Regions from separate parts of the Enterobacter huaxiensis genome, predicted to be linked through region 4. Evidence: predicted binding sites of a transcription regulator. Region 4 holds the regulator's gene; each other region holds the start of a gene.
The links. The regulator sigma-54, encoded in region 4, starts transcription at its own class of promoters, with help from an activator protein. The targets are predictions, from matches to a motif close to GTTGGCACANNTTTCGCTNT.
Positions count from the first base shown of each region.

Region 1 (5,805 bases), 510 kb from region 4:
GCACGCCGGGCCCGCGACGGTTGTGCATTCGGGCGCGCGCCACGCGCGTGATGCCCGACAGCAGCGGCGCAGCGGCGAACAGCACCAGCGCCTGAAGTATTGCCAGTAACAGACTCATGTCAGGCTCCTCGTGAAATCACAATGACCACCAGCACCGCCAGCTCGATCAGCGCCAGACGGCGGAACAGCGCGGGCGCGGCGGCGCTCTGCCAGCCGGGTACCCAATCCACCGGATTTAGCCAGTGGCGCAGCTTCAGCACGGCGGCGAAATTCTCCTTCACCGGCATGGCGAAGCCGTGGGCGGTAATGACCATCGACTGCTCGTGTTCGTAGCCGCAGGCCCACGCCGCGCCGCGCGAGCGGGAGGCGAGACGGTCACGCCTGAAGAACAGCATCAGCACGAACGGCAGGAGCGGCGCGGCGACCAGCAGCAGCGCCACCATCGGCTGAGAAACGACGGTATGCGCCGTGGTCAGCGGCAGAGGAATGGCGTTGCCCAGCAGCGGAAGCAGCCACGGCGCGGCGACCCCGCCCGCGATGCAGCACAGCGCCAGCGCGACCACGCTCACGCCCATCAGTACCGGCGCGCAGCAGGCGTTTTCAGCTTCACGGGTGCGCGGCGCACCGAGGAAGGTGACGCCGTAAACTTTGGCCATACACATCACCGCCAGCGCGCCGGTAATCGCCAGGCCGACCGCCAGCAGCGGGCCGAGCAGGCGTGCGATAAAGACATCGCTCTGACCGAGCGCGAAGAAGGACTGATAAATCACCCACTCCCCGGCAAAGCCGTTCAGCGGCGGCAGCGCGGCCATCGCCATTAGCCCTACCAGCATCGCGAGTGAAATGACCGGCATCTTTTTGCCAATCCCGCCCAGCTTTTCAATATCGCGATGGCCGGTGCGGAACCAGACGCTGCCCGCGCCGAGGAACAGCGTGCTCTTAAACAGGCTGTGGTTGATGAGGTGATACAGACCGCCGATAAACCCGGCGGCAATCAGCGCCGGCTGGTTAAGCGCCAGCCCGGTCACGCCCGCGCCCATTCCGAGCAGGATAATGCCGATGTTTTCCAGGGTGTGGTACGCCAGCAGGCGCTGGATGTTGTGCTCCATCAGCGCGTACAGCCCGCCGACAAACGCGGTGACCATACCTGCCAGCAGCAGCACGATGCCCCACCACAGCGGAGGCTGTCCGCCGGCCAGCGTGATGCTCAGAATACCGAACAGCCCTACCTTCATGACGACGGTGGAGAACAGGGCAGCGGCCGGTGCAGAGGCGTTCGCATGCGCCTGGGGTACCCAGCCGTGCAGCGGGATAATCCCGGCCAGCAGGCCAAAACCGACGATGCCGAGAACCCAGACGTCATTGCCCAGCGCCTGGCCGTGAAGCGCGGCAAAGTCCAGCGTGCCGAAGCGCTGCCACACCAGCCAGCAGGCCAGCGCCAGCAGCAGGGTGCCAAGGCGCCCGAGCGCAAACCACAGCTTGCCGGAGGCGCTACAGCCCGTGAGGAACACGCCGCACAGGGCCATAATCTCGGCCATCACCACCAGCGCGCCGAGGTTGCCGGCAATAACGGAGCAGACCGCCGTCGCCATCAGCAGGTTGACCAGCAGGCCGTTGGCGAAGACGTGCTGATGGCGGTGCCAGTCGATGTTGAACAGGCTGATAAACAGCCCGCACAGGCCAAAGGTTACCAGCCAGATGGCGTTCAGCGGCGTAATCGCCACGGTGTGGCGGATCAGCGGCATGAGTGTGGCAACGGGTTGCCCGCCGAGCAGGACGATGCCGCCCGCCGCCAGCGTCATCAGGCTTCCGATCGCGCCGCCGATACCGGCGACCCAGCCGCTCAGGGTTTTATGAAAAGAGCAGATCAGCGCCAGCACGGCGGCAGCGGCAAAGTACGCCACGGCGCTGTTAATCATGGTGATGGCGTTCATTTCGCCCCCTCGTTAAGCGCCTGCAGAAGCGAAAGATCGCCGACGTCGGTATTAATGGTCAGCTCGCGCTTGCGCCTGCTGGTGCGGGCGATATCGCGAATGGTGACCAGAATCAGCGCTTTGGTCGGGCAGGTACGTACGCAGGCCGGGCCTTGCTCATCAAAGCTGCACAGGTCGCACTTCACCGCCACGGCGCGGATGCCGGGCACCCAGTCCAGCAGCGTGCTCACCTTCGCCGGAGCGGGTGGCGCAGGCGGCGCTTTCGGGGAGTTGGCATTCGCCGGGATATGCAGCGGGCGGCTGCCGGAAAATTCAATGGCGCCGAACGGGCAGGCGATGCCGCACAGCTTGCAGCTGACGCACAGGCTTTCATTCAGCTGGACGGCGCCGTCAACGCGGGTGATGGCGTTAACCGGGCAAACGCCCGCGCAGGGCGCATCTTCACAGTGGTGGCAGAGCTGCGGGGCAGACTCTTTCTCATTACGCATGACGCGCAGGCGCGGCATGGACTGTAGCCCGTGCAGGCGGTGCGTTTCCGAACACGCCGCCTCACAGGTTCGACAGCCAATACAGACCGTCGAGTCAGCAATTACAAAACGGTTCACCGGGCAATCCTCTGGTGATGGTCATTTTTGACGAAAAACTGTCGTATCGACACGTCTCGTCACTCGATACTCAGGCCACGTGCGCCGAGGATTTTCCGTCCATCAGCTGCTTCAGATTGACCGGTAAATCATGCTCAACCGCGGTGTAGAGAACGTTATAAACCGGCGCGATTTTCTCCAGATAGTGCTCAAGCACCTGCTGGCGATCGCGGTTGCTGACATGTCCGTCCACCATGCCGTCGGCCATCAGCTGCGCCTTCGCAATACACTGTTTTTCCCCCTCTTTTGTTTCGAGGTAGTACTCAATGGTGTGGCTGTTAAAGCTCTCTGCCAGGGTGACGTTAATCGTAAAGTGACCAAATAACACAAAGCGCATATCCCCCTGCGATGCACAGCTCATGGCGTGGTGCAGGCGGGCTTTCGACAGGGTGATCCCCTGAACCAGAGAGTTGCAGTAGTGGTGCCACTGATCCTGCAGCTGCTGGTGACGCTGCGCGATGTAATCCGCTTTTTCGCTAATTTCCCAAATAGTCATAGAAGGTATCCGCTGAATGGAGATAGCCGCTGTTAAGCAGATTCCGTGCCAGTTTTTAACGCATTGAATTTCAAATGGTTTAGTAATACTGGCGCTGTCATTACCGGCGTGTCGACGTGTCATTTCGACAGCGTTGACATCGTCACGCCCTGACAAAAACCAAGCTGGCACCGTTATTGCATTCAATGGCGCAAATCATTGAGGAGGCGTCATGCACGAAATCACCCTCTGCCAGCGGGCCCTGGAACTTATCGAACAGCAGGCAGTGCAAAACCGCGCGAAGCGCGTCACCGGCGTCTGGCTAAAGGTCGGCGCGTTTTCCTGCGTCGAAATCAGCGCCCTCACCTTCTGCTTTGAGCTGGTGTGCCGCGGCACGCTGGCGGAGGGCTGCGAGCTGCATATCGACGAGCAGCAGGCGGAGTGCTGGTGCGAGCAGTGTCAGCAGTACGTCACGCTGCTGTCATCGAAGGTTCAGCGCTGTCCGCAGTGCCAGAGCGCCGGGCTGCGCATCGTGGCGGACGACGGCATGCAGATCCAACGCCTCGAAATCGAGAAGGAGTAAAGTATGTGTAGCACCTGCGGTTGCGCCGAAGGCAACCTGTATATAGAAGGGGATGAACACCGTCCTCACTCCGCGTTTCGCTCCGCGCCCTTTTCGCCTGCCCCGCGTCCCGCTGCGGCGTTGACCGGTATTACCTTCGCCCCGCAGCAATCCGCCGCAGGCGATCTGCACTACGGCCACGGCGAGGCGGGAACCCACGCGCCGGGCATGAGCCAGCGCCAGATGCTGGAGGTGGAGATCAACGTGCTGGACAAAAATAACCGGCTCGCCGCCCGCAACCGCGCCCGCTTTGCCGCTCGCAATCAGCTGGTGCTAAACCTGGTCTCCAGCCCCGGCTCCGGCAAAACCACGCTGCTGACGGAAACGCTCAGGCGCCTGAACGCGCATACGCCATGCGCGGTGATCGAAGGCGATCAGCAGACGGTAAACGACGCCGCGCGCATCCGCGAAACCGGCACTCCGGCGATTCAGGTCAACACCGGCAAGGGCTGCCACCTGGACGCGCAGATGATAGCCGATGCCGCATCGCGCCTGCCGCTGGCGGATAAGGGCATCCTGTTTATTGAAAACGTCGGCAACCTGGTCTGCCCGGCGAGCTTCGATCTTGGCGAACGACACAAGGTGGCGGTGCTCTCCGTGACGGAAGGTGAAGACAAGCCGCTGAAATATCCGCATATGTTCGCCGCGGCCTCCATCATGCTGCTCAACAAAGTCGACCTGCTGCCGTACCTGACCTTTGACGTGGATAAGTGCATGGCCTACGCCCGGGAGGTGAACCCGGACATTGAGATCCTGCTGGTCTCCGCCACGCGCGGAGACGGCATGGACGCCTGGCTGAACTGGCTGGAGAGTGAACGATGTGCATAGGCGTACCGGGACAAATCCATTCCATTGACGGGAATCAGGCCAAAGTGGAGGTCTGCGGCATCCTGCGCGATGTCGATCTGACGCTGGTGGGCAGCACCGATGAAACCGGCGCATCGCGCCTCGGCCAGTGGGTGCTGGTGCACGTGGGGTTTGCCATGAGCGTGATTAACGAAGCGGAAGCCCGCGACACGCTCGACGCCCTGCAAAACATGTTCGACGTAGAGCCCGACGTCGGCGCGCTGTTATTTGGCGAGGAGCGTTAACCCATGCGCTACGTTGATGAATACCGCGCGCCGGAGCAGGTGATGCAGCTTATCGGGCACCTGAAAACGCGCGCGGCGCTGCTGAGCTACACGAAAGAAAAACCGCTTAGGATCATGGAGGTGTGCGGCGGGCATACCCACGCCATCTTCAAGTTTGGCCTCGACCAGCTGCTGCCGGAGAACATCGAGTTTATCCACGGCCCCGGCTGCCCGGTGTGCGTTCTGCCGATGGGCCGCATCGACAGCTGCATTGAGATAGCCAGCCAGCCGGACGTCATCTTCTGCACCTTCGGCGACGCGATGCGCGTGCCCGGGAAAAAGGGATCGCTGCTGCAGGCGAAGGCGCGCGGCGCGGACGTACGTATTGTTTACTCGCCGATGGACGCGCTGACGCTGGCAGCGGACAACCCCGCGCGCAGGGTTGTGTTTTTCGGCCTCGGCTTCGAAACCACCATGCCCGCCACCGCCATCACGCTCCAGCAGGCAAAAGCGCGTAAGCTCGACAACTTTTTCTTTTTCTGCCAGCACATCACGCTCATCCCGACGCTGCGCAGCCTGCTGGAGGAGCCGGGCAACGGTATTGACGCCTTTCTGGCACCGGGGCACGTCAGCATGGTTATCGGTACAAAAGCCTACGGTTTTATTACCGAACAGTACGATCGCCCATTAGTTGTCGCTGGATTCGAACCGCTTGATCTACTGCAAGGCGTGACCATGCTGGTTGAGCAGAAAATAGCGGCCACGAGCACGGTGGAAAATCAGTATCGCCGCGTGGTGCCTGATGTGGGCAATGCGCTCGCACAGCAGGCGATAGCCGACGTATTTCGCGTTGAAGGCGACAGCGAGTGGCGCGGCCTGGGGCTGATTGCCGAATCCGGCGTGCGCCTTACGCCCGCGTATCACGCGTTCGATGCTGAAGCGCATTTCCGCCCGCAGCCTCAGCAGGTGTGCGACGATCCGCGCGCCCGGTGCGGTGAGGTGCTCACCGGCAAATGCAAACCTCATCACTGCCCGTTATTTGGCAACACCTGTAACCCGC
Region 1 covers NZ_CP043342.1:1,043,047-1,048,851, reverse strand. The annotation lists gene D5067_RS05070 (respiratory chain complex I subunit 1 family protein) at 1-118, opposite strand, end outside; gene hycC (formate hydrogenlyase subunit 3) at 120-1,934, opposite strand; gene D5067_RS05060 (4Fe-4S dicluster domain-containing protein) at 1,931-2,539, opposite strand; gene hycA (formate hydrogenlyase regulator HycA) at 2,610-3,074, opposite strand; gene hypA (hydrogenase maturation nickel metallochaperone HypA) at 3,286-3,636, shown strand; gene hypB (hydrogenase nickel incorporation protein HypB) at 3,640-4,503, shown strand; gene D5067_RS05040 (HypC/HybG/HupF family hydrogenase formation chaperone) at 4,494-4,766, shown strand; gene hypD (hydrogenase formation protein HypD) at 4,770-5,805, shown strand, end outside.
Region 1: a site for sigma-54 is predicted at 3,238-3,257, ahead of hypA (hydrogenase maturation nickel metallochaperone HypA). Genes of this name have one in related genera too.

Region 2 (5,805 bases), 610 kb from region 4:
ATAGAGACCAGCTTCACCACGCGCTCGGCCACTTTATGAATGCTTTCTGAAATGTGCATACCCGGCTGCTGCGGCCCGAGGAGACGGTCGACCAGATTACGCAGGCGATCGGCCTGCTCAATGATGACGTTGGTATACTCCGCCAGCGCAGGGTCGGGCAGCGCTTTGGTCAACAGCTGCGCCGCGCCGCGTAGTCCGCCCAGCGGGTTTTTAATTTCATGTGCCAGACCGCGCACCAGGTCACGGGCAGCGATTTGCTGTGCGTGCTGGAGCTGCTCCTGGCTGAGCCGACGCTGATTATCCATCGGCGCCATTTCGAGCAGGATTAGCCCTTCAGGCAGCCGCTGCGCCGTCAGCGACAGAATATGCGAGCGCCCGTCTATCACCAGCGTCACTTCGTTATCGGTGAACCCCTGACCGGCCTGCAAACTTTCCTGCATCAGGCCAATATTCAGCGAAAAATAGCTCAACAGTTCAGGAAGCGGGGTGCCAAACAGTTTGCGCGCGCTCTGGGCGAGCAGCTGCTGCGCCGCCGGGTTGGCGTAATGCACCGCCAGCTCGTCGTCGACCAGCAATATACTGTTAATTAAAGAATTGAGGATCTGCCCAGCATCGGGCAGCGTGCCAGTTGCCATTCAGCAGTCTCCTGGAGTTGATTGCACTAATTTAGTGCAGTATAGCTTTTTCGTCGTAAAAAGCGCGTGAGATCAGGTTGTTGGTGGAGAAAAAAGCCCATCCGGAGATGGGCTGAAAGTTTCCACGGCAACAACTAAAAACGGCTTGCGGGTCGCGCGTAAAGGGTCGCGCGAAGCCCGCTTAAACTTAAACGCTGTAGTACAGTTCGAATTCAACCGGGTGCGGAGTCATACGTACGCGGTCGTTCTCTTCGATACGCAGCGCGATGTAAGCGTCGATAGCTTCATCGGTGAACACGCCGCCAGCCGTCAGGAACTCACGGTCTGCGTCCAGCGCGTTCAGTGCTTCTTCCAGAGAGCCTGCAACCTGTGGGATCTCTTTCGCTTCTTCTGGCGGCAGGTCATACAGGTTTTTGTCCATGGCTTCGCCAGGGTGGATCTTGTTCTTGATACCGTCCAGGCCGGCCATCAGCAGCGCTGCGAAGCACAGGTATGGGTTAGCCGCTGGGTCCGGGAAGCGCACTTCGATACGACGTGCTTTCGGAGACGCAACAACCGGAATACGGATAGAAGCAGAACGGTTACGGGCAGAGTACGCCAGCATAACTGGTGCTTCGTAGCCTGGGACCAGACGCTTGTAGGAGTTAGTGGTTGGGTTCGCCAGGGCGTTGATCGCTTTAGCGTGTTTGATAACACCACCGATGTAGTGCAGCGCCTGCTCGGACAGACCCGCATACTTGTCGCCAGAGAACAGGTTAGTGCCGTTCTTGGACAGAGACATGTGGCAGTGCATACCGGAACCGTTGTCGCCAAACATAGGTTTTGGCATGAAGGTCGCGGTTTTACCGAAACGGTGCGCAACGTTGTGCACAACGTATTTGTAGATCTGAATCTCATCCGCTTTTTTGGTCATGGTATTGAAGCGGGTTGCGATTTCGTTCTGACCAGCGGTCGCCACTTCGTGGTGATGCGCTTCAACGACTAGACCCATCTCTTCCATGATCAGACACATGGTAGAACGGATGTCCTGTGAAGAATCGACCGGAGGAACCGGGAAGTAACCGCCTTTCACGCCAGGACGGTGACCTTTGTTACCACCTTCATATTTGGTGGAAGAGTTCCATGCGCCTTCGATATCATCGATAGCAACGTGGGAGCCTGAAATGGACGCGCCAAAACGGATGTCGTCGAACAGGAAGAACTCTGGCTCTGGCCCGAACAGAACGGTGTCTGCGATGCCGGTAGAACGCAGGTACTCTTCAGCACGTTTCGCGATGGAGCGTGGGTCGCGGTCGTAGCCCTGCAGCGTGCCTGGCTCGAGGATGTCGCAACGGATGATCAGAGTTGGTTCTTCGAAGAACGGGTCAATGAGCGCAGTGGTCGCGTCCGGCATCAGAACCATGTCGGATTCGTTAATGCCTTTCCAGCCACCAATGGAGGAGCCGTCAAACATTTTGCCTTCTTCAAAGAATTCGGCGTTCACCTGATGAGCAGGGATTGTGACGTGCTGTTCTTTGCCTTTGGTATCGGTGAAGCGCAGATCAACAAACTTCACTTCATGTTCGTTCAGCATCGTCAAAACGTGTTCAGCGGACATACTTAACTCTCCAGATTGGTCATTGTCGTCGTGGTAACGAGGTCTTCAACTTCTATCAAGGTGGCTGGTTGCCATCTTTTTGCCGTATTTTTTATAAAGCGAAATCTGTGCCAACTTTTAAAACACCCCCAAAAGGCGTTATCATGCGCACCATAGTGCAAAAGGGCTGCACCACTATGGATTTGTTGCACCAGTATAGTGCTTCAATGTGAACATTGAGCACCATATTGGTGCAATTTACGTTAAAGTGCCCTTTTACCGCTCCGTGAAAGCGATCACAAAGCATCTCTGCAATACTTGTTTGCGGGGGATGTTTGTGATCCTGTTTTGTAGTGCGATTAATCCGTGTACAATAACGCGCTATTTCTAAATGCCTGAGGCAAAGTTGTGATCGAAAATTTGCGTAACATCGCCATCATCGCGCACGTTGACCATGGTAAAACTACCCTGGTTGATAAGCTGCTGCAGCAATCCGGTACGTTCGACTCTCGTGCCGAAACTCAAGAACGCGTGATGGACTCCAACGATTTGGAGAAAGAACGTGGTATTACCATTCTCGCGAAAAACACCGCGATCAAATGGAATGACTACCGTATCAACATCGTTGATACCCCAGGGCACGCCGACTTCGGTGGTGAAGTTGAACGTGTAATGTCCATGGTAGACTCCGTTCTGCTGGTCGTTGACGCAATGGATGGCCCAATGCCGCAGACGCGCTTCGTGACCAAAAAGGCATTTGCCCATGGTCTGAAGCCGATTGTTGTAATCAACAAAGTTGACCGCCCTGGCGCGCGTCCTGACTGGGTTGTTGACCAGGTATTTGACCTGTTCGTTAACCTCGACGCGACCGACGAGCAGCTGGACTTCCCTATCGTTTACGCTTCTGCGCTGAACGGTATCGCAGGTCTGGACCACGAAGACATGGCAGACGACATGACCCCGCTGTACCAGGCGATTGTTGACCGTGTTCCTGCTCCAAACGTTGATCTCGACGGCACCCTGCAGATGCAGATCTCTCAGCTCGACTACAACAACTACGTTGGCGTAATCGGCATTGGTCGTATCAAGCGCGGTAAAGTTAAGCCTAACCAGCAGGTCACTATCATCGATAGCGAAGGTAAAACCCGTAACGGTAAAGTCGGTAAAGTACTGACTCACCTGGGCCTTGAGCGTATCGAGAGCGACATTGCTGAAGCTGGCGACATCATCGCTATCACCGGTCTGGGTGAGCTGAACATCTCTGACACCATCTGCGACACGCAGGCGGTTGAAGCGCTGCCAGCCCTGTCTGTTGATGAGCCAACCGTATCCATGTTCTTCAACGTCAACACCTCTCCGTTCTGTGGTAAAGAAGGTAAGTTCGTTACCTCTCGTCAGATCCTTGACCGCCTGAACAAAGAGCTGGTGCACAACGTTGCACTGCGCGTTGAAGAAACGCCAGACGCCGATGCATTCCGCGTTTCCGGTCGTGGTGAGCTGCACCTGTCAGTTCTGATCGAAAACATGCGTCGTGAAGGTTTCGAGATGGCGGTTTCCCGTCCGAAAGTTATCTTCCGCGAAATCGATGGCCGTAAACAAGAGCCATTCGAAAACGTAACGCTGGACGTTGAAGAGCAGCACCAGGGTTCTGTAATGCAGGCTCTGGGTGAGCGTAAAGGCGACCTGAAAAACATGAATCCAGATGGCAAAGGCCGCGTACGTCTCGACTACGTGATCCCAAGCCGTGGCCTGATCGGCTTCCGTTCTGAGTTCATGACCATGACCTCTGGTACCGGTCTGCTGTACTCCACCTTCAGCCACTACGACGACGTTCGTCCGGGTGATGTAGGTCAGCGTAACAACGGCGTTCTGATCTCCAACGGTCAGGGTAAAGCGGTTGCGTTCGCACTGTTCAGCCTGCAGGACCGCGGTAAGCTGTTCCTGGGCCACGGTGCAGAAGTTTACGAAGGCCAGATCATCGGTATTCACAGCCGTTCTAACGACCTGACCGTAAACTGCCTGACCGGTAAGAAACTGACCAACATGCGTGCGTCCGGTACTGACGAAGCAACGGTTCTGGTTCCACCGATCAAGATGACTCTGGAGCAGGCTCTGGAATTCATCGATGATGACGAACTGGTCGAAGTGACTCCACAGTCAATTCGTATCCGTAAACGTCACCTGACCGAGAACGACCGTAAACGCGCTATGCGTGGTCCGAAAGAAGACTAATACGGGTTAGCGTTTACGCTGTCCTGTATGTAAAAGCCGCTGAGAGATCAGCGGCTTTTTTATTAGAACGAATACCGTAACCCCAACCGAATCCGGTACTGCTCACGGTTGTAATCATTCCATCTGTCCAGCCACTGCAGCTCAAGATACGGCAGCCAGTTTCTGTCGATCTTATAGCTGAACTTATTGGTAATCTCCCAGTGATGATCTTTGCCATTCTTGCTGTGGTAATCGTTCACCCGCTGGAAAAAGTGCGGCTCAAAGGTGTAGAAAAACGCGTCCGTCACTTTGAAATTCCAGTAGCTGGCAAACTCGTGGGTGTCGTTCTTATCCATCTGCCCGCTGTAGTCCGGCGTATCATAATTGTTATGGTTATAGCGATAGCGGAACGTCAGGTTGAACCCGTCCGTAAATTTATAGTTGGTATCTAAATAAACCGCGCCGCCTGACCCCGCGCTGCTGTCGTTAATCAACCCGCCGGGCTGGAAGGTGAGTTTGTCGGTCGGTTTAAAGAGCGGATACCACCCCTCTATTTCGTTATAGCTGTGCTTGAGCTCATCCCATTTCCCCACGTTATAGGCGTTGGTGAACATCAGTCCCGCGCCCATGTCGAAGTTATATCCCGCGCGCAGGATTACCTCGTGCAGCTCAGATGCCGTGTTGTATGCTTCACGCGTTTCGACATACGCTCCGGCAAATACCGGGCAAGACACAGACGACACGATCAGTACAGTGATGATTCTTTTCATAATTTGTCCATGTATCAGGTACAGAAAGGCCTCCCTCCTGATTAACAGGAAGGAAATACTGGCCGGATTTATTGTTATAAAGTGACTGCTGACGCTTTATTGTTGGTGGTTATCTCAGAGGTATGCGTGGGTTGTTTTTTCCGTTTTCCAATCTCCTCAATGATGTAAGCGAAGCGTGCTTCGTTGAGTTTATAAAAAAGTCCCATAGTGATGGCGGCGATAATCGCCAGGCCGCAAGGCCAGAGAAAGATAAGCTGACGCAACCCCAGCAGCGTGCCCGCGCTCTGCACGGCATGCGGGATGTAGCCAATCTGAGTCAACATAATGCCGGGCAGGAAGCCGGCGAGGGCGGCAGAGATTTTGCGCGAGAAGGTGTAGCCGGTATAAACCGATCCTTCGGCGCGAATGCCGGTTTTCCACTCGCCGTAATCAACCGTATCCGGCACCAGCGCCCAGTTGAGGCTGTTGACAAACGCCGTACCGAAGAAGGCCATGCAGGAAAACAGTACGAACAGCAGTGAGCTGGTCCCCCAGAAGAAATTCAGCACGTCGCCCACCGCCCACAGCGTCAGCCCGCCCAGATAGACGGGCTTCTTGCCAAAACGCTTCACCG
Region 2 covers NZ_CP043342.1:4,825,001-4,830,805, reverse strand. The annotation lists gene glnL (nitrogen regulation protein NR(II)) at 1-635, opposite strand, end outside; gene glnA (glutamate--ammonia ligase) at 823-2,232, opposite strand; gene typA (ribosome-dependent GTPase TypA) at 2,620-4,443, shown strand; gene ompL (porin OmpL) at 4,506-5,192, opposite strand; gene D5067_RS22965 (MFS transporter) at 5,267-5,805, opposite strand, start outside.
Region 2: a site for sigma-54 is predicted at 2,328-2,347, ahead of glnA (glutamate--ammonia ligase). Genes of this name have one in related genera too.

Region 3 (5,805 bases), 530 kb from region 4:
TCGCATCCGGCGGGCGCGCTCGGCGCACGCCTGCTCAACAAGGTTCACCACCTGATGCGCACCGACGATGCCATTCCGCAGGTCAAACTCGACACCAGCGTCATGGACGCGATGCTGGAGCTGAGCCGCACCGGGCTGGGGCTGGTCGCGGTGTGCGATGAGAACGGGCACGTCAACGGCGTCTTTACCGACGGCGACCTCCGCCGCTGGCTGGTAGGTGGCGGCAAGCTGGAAACCCGGGTTTCTGAAGCGATGACCAAAGGCGGGCTGACGCTGAACGCAGAAAGCCGCGCCATTGAGGCCAAAGAGGTGCTGATGAAACGCAAAATCGCCGCCGCTCCGGTCGTGGATGAAAGCGGCAGGCTGTGCGGGGCCATCAACCTGCAGGACTTCTACCAGGCCGGGATTATTTAACCCTTCAGCCCCAGACGCTTCGCCAGCCTGTGCAGGTTGGCGACGTCCATTTCCAGCGCCCGCGCGCACGCCGCCCAGCTGCGGTTGTTCAGTTCCAGCGCGCGGGTAATCATCTGACGCTGAAACGCCTCTGTTGCTTCACGCAGATTCTCATTGGCAATTTCCGGTACAGCCGGAGCAACCGCCTGTACGCTCTCATCATGCAGGGCAAAATGTTGCGCGTGGATCACCACTTCATCGCCCGAGCGCGTCGCCCGCGCCAGTACCACCGCGCGGTGAATCGCATGCTCAAGCTCGCGCACGTTGCCCGGCCAGCCGTAGCTCAGCAAGTGCGTTCTCGCCCCCGGGCTTAACACCACGCGAGAAAGTCCCATTTTGAGCCGACACTGCTCGCAAAAAAATCCGGCCAGCAGAACCACGTCCTCACCACGCTCGCGCAGCGGCGGAACGGAGAGCGGGAACACGCTCAGGCGGTGGAACAGGTCGGCACGGAAATTGCCCGCCAGCACCTCTTCCCGCAGGTCGCGGTTGGTTGCTGCCAGCACGCGTACGTCTACTCTCAGGCTGCGGTCATCTCCCACGCGCTGGATATCGCCGTACTGCAGCACGCGCAGCAGCTTGGCCTGCAGCGAGAGCGACAGCTCGCCGATTTCATCAAGAAACAGCGTGCCGTTATCGGCCATTTCGAACTTGCCGCTGCGGTTGCTGATGGCCCCGGTAAACGCCCCCTTAACGTGGCCGAACAGCTCGCTTTCCGCCACGCTTTCGGGCAGCGCCGCGCAGTTGAGGTACACCAGCGGGTTGACCGCGCGCGGCGAGGCTTCGTGAATCGATTTCGCCACCAGCTCTTTACCGGTGCCGGTTTCCCCGAAAATCAGCACGTTTAAATCGGAGGCGGCGACAATCTCAATCTCCTTTTTGAGCTGCGCCATGCCCGGCGAAAGACCGATCATCTCGGTGTGCGCGACCTGCTCAAACGCCGCCGGGCTGCCGGGCAGGATGTTCTGGCTCTCCAGCTGTTCAATAAGCAGGGCATTGTTCAGCGCCCCGGCGGCCAGCGCCGCAATCAGGCGCAGCTCTTCGTCGCTGAATGTATCAAACTGGTCCGGCGACATGCCGTCGAGCGTTAGCGCGCCAATCAGGTTTTGGCCGGCAAACAGCGGCAGCCCGATACAGGCGTGCACCTTCAGGCTCTCCTGCCCCGGGATCAGGCCGTCGTACGGGTCGGGCAGATCGCTGTCCGCCGGGAAACGCACCACGTCCCCCGCGCGGGCGATGGTTTCCAGACGCGGGTGGCCTTCGAGGGTAAAGCGCCGCCCCAGCACGTCCTGCGCCAGCCCGTCGATGGCCAGCGGAATAAACTGTCGCCCTTCATAGCGCAGCAGGGCCGATGCATCACACTCAAGCACGTGGCGCAGCGTGGAGATCAGCCGCTGAAAGCGGTCCTGATGGCCGATACCGGTTTGCAGCTCAATGGCGATCTTCGCCAGCACGTCTACGGAAAAGCTCATCTGCACCTCATAGTCTTTTTGACAATTCATAATGTCATAATGACCATTATTAAGATAGTCATAATGACTACCCATAAAGAATGATAAACTTAAAAACTGTTTAAAATCATATAAATAAAAAGTTGGCACGCAACTTGATATAGCTAAACCATCTTATTTGAACACACCGTATTAAACTGAGGTTGCTATGTCTATTCTGGTTAAAAATAACATTCATTGGGTTGGTCAACGTGACTGGGAAGTGCGTGATTTTCACGGGACGGAATACAAAACCCTGCGCGGCAGCAGCTACAACAGCTATCTCATTCGTGAAGGTAAAAACGTGCTGATCGATACGGTCGATCACAAGTTCAGCCGCGAGTTCGTGCAGAACCTGCGCAGCGAAATCGACCTGGACGCTATCGACTACATCATCATCAACCACGCGGAAGAGGACCACGCCGGCGCGCTGACCGAGCTGATGTCCTACATTCCGAACACCCCAATTTACTGCACCACTAACGCCATCGACTCCATCAACGGCCACCACCACCATCCGGAGTGGAATTTCCACACCGTGAAAACCGGCGACTCGCTGGATATCGGCAACGGCAAACAGCTGATCTTCGTTGAAACGCCGATGCTGCACTGGCCGGACAGCATGATGACCTACATGACAGGCGACGCGGTGCTGTTCAGCAACGACGCCTTCGGCCAGCACTACTGCGACGAGCGCCTGTTCAATGACGAAGTGGACCAGACCGAACTCTTCGAGCAGTGCCAGCGCTACTACGCCAACATCCTGACGCCGTTCAGCCGCCTGGTGACGCCAAAAATCACCGAGATCCTCGGCTTCAACCTGCCGGTAGACATGATTGCCACCTCCCACGGCGTGGTATGGCGTGAGAACCCAACCCAGATTGTCGAGCTGTACCTGAAGTGGGCGGCGGACTATCAGGAAGACCGCATCACAATCTTCTACGACACCATGTCCAACAATACCCGCATGATGGCGGACGCTATTGCCCAGGGCATCAACGAAGTTGACCCGAACGTGGCGGTAAAAATCTTCAACGTGGCGCGCAGCGATAAGAATGAGGTATTGACCAACGTCTTCCGCTCCAAGGGCGTGCTGGTGGGCACCTCCACCATGAACAACGTAATGATGCCGAAAATTGCCGGCCTGGTAGAAGAGATGACCGGCCTGCGCTTTCGCAACAAGCGCGCCAGCGCGTTTGGCTCCCACGGCTGGAGCGGCGGCGCGGTAGACCGTCTGTCTACCCGTCTGCAGGATGCCGGTTTTGAAATGTCCCTGAGCCTGAAGGCGAAATGGCGTCCGGATATCGACGCGCTGGAAATCTGCCGCCAGCACGGCCGCGACATTGCACGTCAGTGGGCGCTCGCTCCGCTGCCGGAAGCGGCTGCTAAACCCACCGAACAGCAGGAAGCCTGCGCCTGTGCCGCCGCGGCAGCCGCGGACCTCGGCCCACGCATGCAGTGCAGCGTCTGCCAGTGGATTTACGACCCGGAACTGGGCGAGCCGCTGCAGGATGTTGCCCCGGGGACACCGTGGAGCGACGTGCCGGACAACTTCCTCTGCCCGGAATGTTCACTCGGTAAAGACGTCTTTGACGAACTGGGTACGGAGGCAAAATGAGCAACGGTATCGTCATCATCGGCTCGGGCTTTGCCGCCCGCCAGCTGGTGAAAAATATCCGCAAACAGGACGCCAGCGTGCCGTTGACGGTGATTGCCGCCGACAGCATGGACGAGTACAACAAGCCGGATTTAAGCCACGTGATGAGCCAGAATCAGCGCGCCGAAGACCTCACCCGCCAGACGGCGGGGGAGTTCGCGGAACAGTTTAACCTGCGCCTGTTCCCGTACACCTGGGTCACCGATATCGACGCCGCTGCACGCGTGGTGAAAGCGAAAGATAAATCCTGGCAGTACGACAGGCTGGTGCTGGCGACGGGGGCTTCCGCCTTTGTGCCGCCTGTTGAGGGCCGTGAGCTGATGATCACGCTGAACAGCCAGCAGGAGTATCAGGCCAGCGAAACGGGGCTTCGTGACGCGCAGCGGGTAATGATTGTCGGCGGCGGTTTAATTGGCACCGAACTGGCGATGGATTTCTGCCGTGCGGGTAAATCCGTTACCCTGGTCGATCATGCTGCCAGCATCCTGTCGGCGCTGATGCCCGCAGAAGTGAGCAGCCGCTTACAGCATCGTCTGACCGACATGGGCGTGCATCTGCTGCTGAAATCTCAGCTACAGGGTCTGACGAAAACCGGGAGCGGTATTCGCGCTACGCTCGACCGCAACCGCAGCGTTGACGCAGACGTGGTTATCGCGGCGACGGGCCTGCGCCCGGAAATTGCGCTGGCGCATCGTGCAGGGGCAGAAACAAACCGTGGCGTGAAGGTGGACAGCTACCTGCAAACCACGCAGCCCGATATTTACGCGCTGGGCGACTGCGCCGAGATTAACGGTCAGGTGCTGCCGTTCCTGCAGCCGATTCAATTAAGCGCCATGTATCTGGCTAAAAATCTGCTCGGCGGCAGCGCGCCGCTGAAATTACCCGCCATGCTGGTGAAGGTTAAAACGCCGGAGTTACCGCTCCACCTTGCCGGTGAAACGCAGCGTCAGGATCTGAACTGGAATATCGCCATTGAGCCGCAGGGCATGGTGGCGCGCGGTGCAGATAATGAGGGTCAACTACGCGCTTTTGTCGTCAGTGAAGATCGGATGAAAGAAGCTTTCGCGCTGCTGAAATTGATACCTGCTTAACCCTCGCTTTGCCGGGTGGCGCTTCGCTTACCCGGCCTACAGCACGGCCACGCTTACTTAACCTTTGGATTTTATTGTTCGCCGCCCCGATGTCCCGGGGCTTTTTTTTTTGCGCGCCCTATTCATGAGATAAATACAAATTAGATAAATCATCGCTATCAATCCTTTATTTATTATTTCCATCAATATATAAATGCGGAACAGCTTAAAAACATCACCCTGTTTTATTATTTGCACCCGGCTTACCCTGAAAGGGAATTAATCAGCCGGAGGCAAATCATGGCGACTTTTAATAAAGAACTCAATTATCTTTCTCGTTATTTCAAAGAAGCGAAGCCTGCTGAACATATTTTATTTCGCTGGCTTTATTTGAGCCCGGAGGCGCGCATTGAGCGCCTGCGTGAGCTGATGATGCCGGTCAGTAAACATGAGCGATAATCGCCGTGTGGCGCTACGCTTACCCAGCCTACAAAGCCCGTAGGCCCGCGCAAGCGCAGCGCCGCCGGGCAAAACCGGAACACTTTACGTAAACCAGCACTTTTTCTTCCGCAAAAAAATCCTACACTCTCAGCATCCCTTTTTTACCGGTATGCCGCTATGCGCCAGCTTCAGAAAATCCGTCAGTATCAACGGCTTTATCAGCACTACGGATCCGAGCCCAGGCCGACGACCATTGCGGAAGTCGCCGAGGTTGCGCTGTGCAGCGAACGTCATGCCCGCACGCTTCTACGCCAGCTTGCGCAGAGCGGGTGGTTAACCTGGCGCGCGCAGCCGGGGCGCGGACACCGTGCTACGCTGCACTGCCTTGCTACCACCAGCGAGCTGAGCATACCGCTGATGCACGCCTGCCTGGAGAAGGGGGATTATCAGAGCGCGCTGCAGCTGGCCGACGGCGATCCGGCGAGCCTGCATCATATCATCACCCCGTTTTTAGGCGGCAAATGGCTTAAGCACCAGCCGACGCTGCGCATTCCGTGGTATCGCCCGCTTTCCTCGCTGCACCCCGCCCTTCACCGTCGACGCGCGGAACAGCATATTATCTGCGCGGTTCACGCGGGGCTGACGCGCTATACGCCCGGCCATCCGCAGCCCGAGCCCGATTTAGCCCACCACT
Region 3 covers NZ_CP043342.1:1,062,815-1,068,619, reverse strand. The annotation lists gene gutQ (arabinose-5-phosphate isomerase GutQ) at 1-414, shown strand, start outside; gene norR (nitric oxide reductase transcriptional regulator NorR) at 411-1,925, opposite strand; gene norV (anaerobic nitric oxide reductase flavorubredoxin) at 2,113-3,561, shown strand; gene norW (NADH:flavorubredoxin reductase NorW) at 3,558-4,691, shown strand; gene D5067_RS05135 (hypothetical protein) at 4,971-5,129, shown strand; gene D5067_RS05130 (SgrR family transcriptional regulator) at 5,289-5,805, shown strand, end outside.
Region 3: a site for sigma-54 is predicted at 2,047-2,066, ahead of norV (anaerobic nitric oxide reductase flavorubredoxin). Genes of this name have one in related genera too.

Region 4 (5,805 bases):
TGGCGGTGCGTTAGGACGCAAGCTGCTGCTTCGGGTTAACGATATTATGCACACCGGGGATGAGATCCCTCGCGTCGCTAAAGGGGCTTCCCTGCGCGATGCTTTGCTGGAAATTACCCGTAAAAATCTGGGCATGACGGTGATCTGTGATGACCAGATGAAGATTGAAGGTGTTTTTACTGACGGTGACTTACGTCGGGTGTTCGATATGGGCGTAGATGTCCGCACGCTGGGCATCGCGGATGTGATGACGCCGGGCGGGATCCGCGTGCGTTCGGGCATCCTCGCGGTGGATGTGCTGAACCTGATGCAGTCCCGTCATATCACCGCAGTGATGGTTGCCGATGGCGACCAACTGCTGGGTGTGGTACATATGCATGATCTTCTGCGCGCAGGCGTAGTGTAATGAAGGATAAGACAATGAGTAATGCGGGTGCATCCCTTGCAACCTGTTATGGCCCGGTAAGCACCAGCATGATGGCAAAGGCGGAAAACATCCGTCTGTTGATCCTCGATGTGGATGGCGTGCTCTCCGATGGCCTGATTTACATGGGCAATAACGGCGAAGAGCTGAAAGCATTTAACGTGCGCGACGGATACGGTATTCGCTGCGCGCTCACGTCCGGCATTGAAGTTGCTATCATCACCGGCCGGAAAGCTAAACTATTAGAAGACCGCTGCGAAACGCTGGGCATTACCCATCTGTATCAGGGGCAATCCGACAAGATGGTTGCTTTTAACGACCTGCTGGGAAAACTGGCTGTCGCACCTGAGAACGTGGCCTATGTTGGGGATGATTTGATCGACTGGCCAGTGATGGCTGAAGTGGGTCTGAGCATAGCCGTTGCCGATGCGCATCCGTTGCTGATCCCGCGCGCTGACTACGTCACCCATATCAACGGGGGGCGCGGAGCGGTCCGTGAAGTCTGCGATCTGCTTTTGCTGGCGCAGGGCAAGCTTGATGAGGCCAAAGGGCAATCGATATGAGTAAAACCAGACGCTGGGTTATCATTCTGCTGACGCTTGTCGCGCTAATACTGATTGGCGTGAACCTTGCGGACCGTGACGATCCGCAAACAGAAACGGTCAATACCGGCGAGCCAACCTACAAAAGCGATCACAGTGACACGGTGGTGTATAGCCCGGAAGGCGCCCTGAACTATCGCCTGATTGCCCAGCATGTCGAATATTTTTCAGATGACGGCATCTCGTGGTTTACCCAACCGTTGATGACCACATTTGATACGAACAAAGTCCCGACGTGGTCGATCAAATCTGACCGGGCAAAACTGACGAATGACCGTATGCTTTATCTGTATGGCCACGTTGAAGTCAACGCCCTGACCGCAGACTCTCAACTGCGCAAAATCACGACGGATAATGCCCAGATAAACCTGGTCACCCAGGATGTCACGTCGCAGGATCTGGTCACACTGTATGGCACAACATTTAATTCCAGCGGTCTGAGAATGCGCGGGAACTTACGCAGCAAAAACGCCGAGCTGATTGAAAAGGTTAGAACCTCCTATGAAATTCAAAACAAACAAACTCAGCCTTAAAGCTATTATCGCCAGCGCACTGTTGGCAGCCAGTCTTCCCGCGCTTGCTGTCACTGGCGATACTGAGCAGCCGATTCACATTGAATCCGATACGCAGTCTCTGGACATGCAGGGTAACGTCGTCACCTTTACCGGCAACGTCGTGATGACCCAGGGCACGATCAAAATCAATGCCGACAAAGTGGTCGTTACCCGTCCGGGTGGCGAACAGGGCAAAGAGATTATCGATGGCTATGGCAACCCGGCCACGTTTTACCAGATGCAGGACAACGGCAAACCGGTTAAAGGCCGGGCGTCGCATATGCATTACGAGCTGGCAAAAGATCTGGTCATCCTGACAGGCAACGCCTATCTGGAACAGCTGGACAGCAATATCACCGGCGACAAGATCACCTATCTGGTGAAAGAGCAGAAAATGCAGGCCTCCAGCGAGAAAGGCAGACGCGTGACTACCGTGCTTGTTCCGTCGCAGCTGCAGGATAAAGGCAAAGGCCAGGCTCCGGCACAAAAGAAGAGTAACTAATTCGTTATGGCAACATTAACTGCAAAAAACCTCGCGAAAGCGTATAAGGGCCGTCGCGTCGTCGAAGACGTCAGTTTGACTGTCAACTCCGGTGAAATTGTCGGTTTGCTTGGCCCTAACGGTGCGGGTAAAACCACCACCTTCTATATGGTGGTGGGTATAGTGCCACGCGATGCAGGCAACATTATCATTGATGATGAAGACATCAGCCTGCTGCCGCTGCATGCCCGCGCGCGTCGTGGTATCGGCTATCTGCCTCAGGAAGCGTCAATCTTCCGTCGCCTGAGCGTCTACGATAACCTGATGGCCGTTCTGCAGATCCGTGACGATCTGACTAACGAACAGCGCCACGATCGTGCCAACGAGCTGATGGAAGAGTTTCATATCGAACACCTGCGCGACAGCCTCGGGCAGGCGCTGTCCGGGGGGGAACGTCGCCGCGTGGAAATTGCACGCGCGCTGGCAGCAAACCCGAAATTCATCCTGCTGGATGAACCCTTCGCGGGCGTTGACCCCATCTCCGTTATCGACATCAAACGTATTATCGAGCACCTTCGTGACAGCGGGCTTGGCGTACTGATCACCGACCACAACGTCCGTGAAACGCTGGCCGTCTGTGAACGTGCTTATATCGTGAGCCAGGGCCATCTGATCGCCCACGGAACACCGCAAGAGATCCTCGAAGATGAGCATGTTAAGCGCGTGTACCTTGGGGAAGACTTCAGACTCTGATAGGGTAGAGGTAACATAACGCCGGACCGGAGAAAAATGCTCTGAACATGAAGCAAGGTTTGCAATTAAGGCTCAGCCAACAACTGGCAATGACGCCGCAGCTACAGCAGGCGATCCGTCTGCTGCAGCTGTCCACGTTAGAACTCCAGCAGGAGCTCCAGCAGGCGCTGGACAGTAATCCCCTGCTGGAGCAAACCGATCTTCATGACGAGGTAGATACCCAGGAAACACAAGACACTGAAACGCTCGACTCCGTTGATGCACTCGAACAAAAAGAGATGCCGGATGAGCTTCCGCTTGATGCCAGCTGGGATGAAATCTACACCGCCGGGACCCCTTCCGGCACGCGTGCAGACTACCAGGACGACGAGCTGCCGGTCTATCAGGGAGAAACCACCCAGTCGCTGCAGGATTACCTGATGTGGCAGGTTGAACTGACTCCCTTCTCCGATACCGATCGCGCTATTGCGACCTCCATTGTCGATGCCGTGGATGACACCGGCTATCTGACCGTCACGCTGGACGACATTCTGGAAAGCATCGGCAACGATGAGATCGAACTCGAAGAGATCGAGGCCGTGCTGAAGCGCATTCAGCGTTTCGACCCGGTCGGCGTGGCCGCAAAAGATCTCCGCGACTGCCTGCTGATCCAGCTGTCTCAGTTTGCCAAAGAGACGCCGTGGATTGACGAAGCCCGCGTGATCATCAGCAGCCATCTCGATCTGCTCGCAAACCACGATTTTCGCACCCTGATGCGCGTCACGCGCCTGAAGGAAGAGGTGCTGAAAGAAGCGGTTAACCTGATCCAATCCCTCGATCCGCGCCCCGGCCAGTCGATCCAGACCGGCGAACCCGAATATGTGATCCCCGATGTGCTGGTGCGAAAACATAACGACCGCTGGGTCGTAGAGCTGAATTCTGACAGCATCCCTCGCCTGCAAATCAACCAGCAGTATGCCTCCATGTGCACCAGCGCGCGTAATGACGCCGACAATCAGTACATTCGCAGCAATCTGCAGGAAGCACGCTGGTTGATCAAAAGTCTGGAGAGCCGAAATGATACGCTGCTGCGCGTAAGCCGCTGTATTGTCGAGCAGCAGCAGGCTTTCTTTGAGCAGGGCGAAGAGTTTATGAAACCGATGGTACTGGCGGATATCGCCCAGGCCGTCGAGATGCACGAATCAACCATTTCTCGCGTGACCACGCAGAAGTATCTGCACAGTCCGCGCGGTATTTTTGAGCTTAAGTATTTCTTCTCAAGCCATGTGAGTACCGAGGGCGGAGGCGAAGCCTCGTCGACGGCAATCCGTGCGCTGGTGAAGAAGTTGATCGCCGCGGAAAACCCCGCGAAGCCACTGAGTGACAGTAAGTTAACCACCATGCTGTCCGACCAGGGTATTATGGTGGCACGTCGTACTGTTGCGAAGTATCGAGAGTCTTTATCCATTCCGCCGTCTAACCAGCGTAAACAGCTGGTCTGACACAACCGATAAGGAAGACACTATGCAGCTCAACATCACAGGACACAATGTCGAGATCACCGAAGCATTACGCGATTTCCTGAACACGAAGTTCGCGAAGCTCGAGCAGTATTTCGAAAGGATCAATCAGGTCTATATTGTGTTGAAAGTGGAGAAAGTGACTCATATCTCGGATGCAACCCTGCACGTGAACGGGGGTGAACTCCATGCCAGTGCGGAAGGGCAAGACATGTACGCGGCTATCGACGGCTTGATTGATAAGCTTGCGCGACAGCTTAATAAACATAAAGATAAACTGAAACAACACTAATTGTCCGGGCAGTTAACGGGTGCAGGACGGCCTGTTGTAAAACACAACAGGCCATTTGTACGGTTAGCGCTTAGGTGAAATTATGATGAACAACGATTCCGCTCTTCAACTGAGCAATGTCCTGAACCAGGAATGTACCCGCAGTGGCGTTCACTGCCAGAGCAAAAAACGTGCGCTGGAGATCATCAGTGAACTGGCCGCAAAGCAGCTGGGCCTGCCGCCACAGGTAGTATTTGAAGCGATCCTGACCCGTGAAAAAATGGGCAGTACCGGCATCGGCAATGGCATTGCGATCCCGCATGGCAAACTGGAAGAGGACACCCTGCGTGCCGTCGGCGTATTTGTCCAGCTGGAAACGCCTATCGCCTTCGACGCCATTGATAACCAGCCCGTCGATCTCCTCTTCGCGCTGCTGGTGCCGGCCGACCAGACGAAAACGCATCTTCATACGCTGTCGCTGGTTGCCAAACGTCTGGCCGATAAAACCATTTGTCGTCGCCTGCGCTCAGCCCAAAGTGATGAAGAGCTATACCAGATAATCACCGAAGCAGAAGGCAATCAGGATAATGCATAATCGGGGGATGGCGTTTACATCTGTTGTCCTGAGGAGAAACGGAACATGGTGTTGATGATTGTCAGCGGCCGTTCAGGGTCGGGAAAGTCCGTGGCCCTGCGCGCGCTGGAAGATATGGGCTTTTACTGCGTAGATAACCTGCCCGTCGTGTTGTTACCCGAACTGGCACGGACGCTTGCGGACAGACAAATCTCTGCGGCGGTCAGCATTGACGTCCGTAACATGCCTGAATCACCCGAAGTGTTTGAGCAGGCAATGAGCAATCTGCCGGAGTGCTTCTCGCCGCAGCTGCTGTTCCTTGATGCTGACCGCAACACGTTGATCCGTCGCTACAGCGATACCCGACGTCTGCACCCGCTCTCCAGTAAAAATCTCTCTCTGGAAAGCGCCATCGATGAAGAGAGCGATCTGCTTGAGCCTCTGCGCTCCCGTGCCGATCTGATTGTCGACACCTCAGAAATGTCCGTGCACGAGCTGGCAGAAATGCTGCGTACCCGCCTGCTCGGCAAGCGTGAGCGCGAGCTGACGATGGTGTTTGAATCCTTCGGCTTTAAGCACGGCATACCTATCGATGCGGATTATGTTTTCGACGTACGCTTCCTGCCGAACCCGCACTGGGATCCCAA
Region 4 covers NZ_CP043342.1:535,280-541,084, reverse strand. The annotation lists gene kdsD (arabinose-5-phosphate isomerase KdsD) at 1-406, shown strand, start outside; gene kdsC (3-deoxy-manno-octulosonate-8-phosphatase KdsC) at 421-987, shown strand; gene lptC (LPS export ABC transporter periplasmic protein LptC) at 984-1,559, shown strand; gene lptA (lipopolysaccharide ABC transporter substrate-binding protein LptA) at 1,528-2,082, shown strand; gene lptB (LPS export ABC transporter ATP-binding protein) at 2,089-2,814, shown strand; gene rpoN (RNA polymerase factor sigma-54) at 2,862-4,295, shown strand; gene hpf (ribosome hibernation promoting factor) at 4,318-4,605, shown strand; gene ptsN (PTS IIA-like nitrogen regulatory protein PtsN) at 4,688-5,179, shown strand; gene rapZ (RNase adapter RapZ) at 5,225-5,805, shown strand, end outside.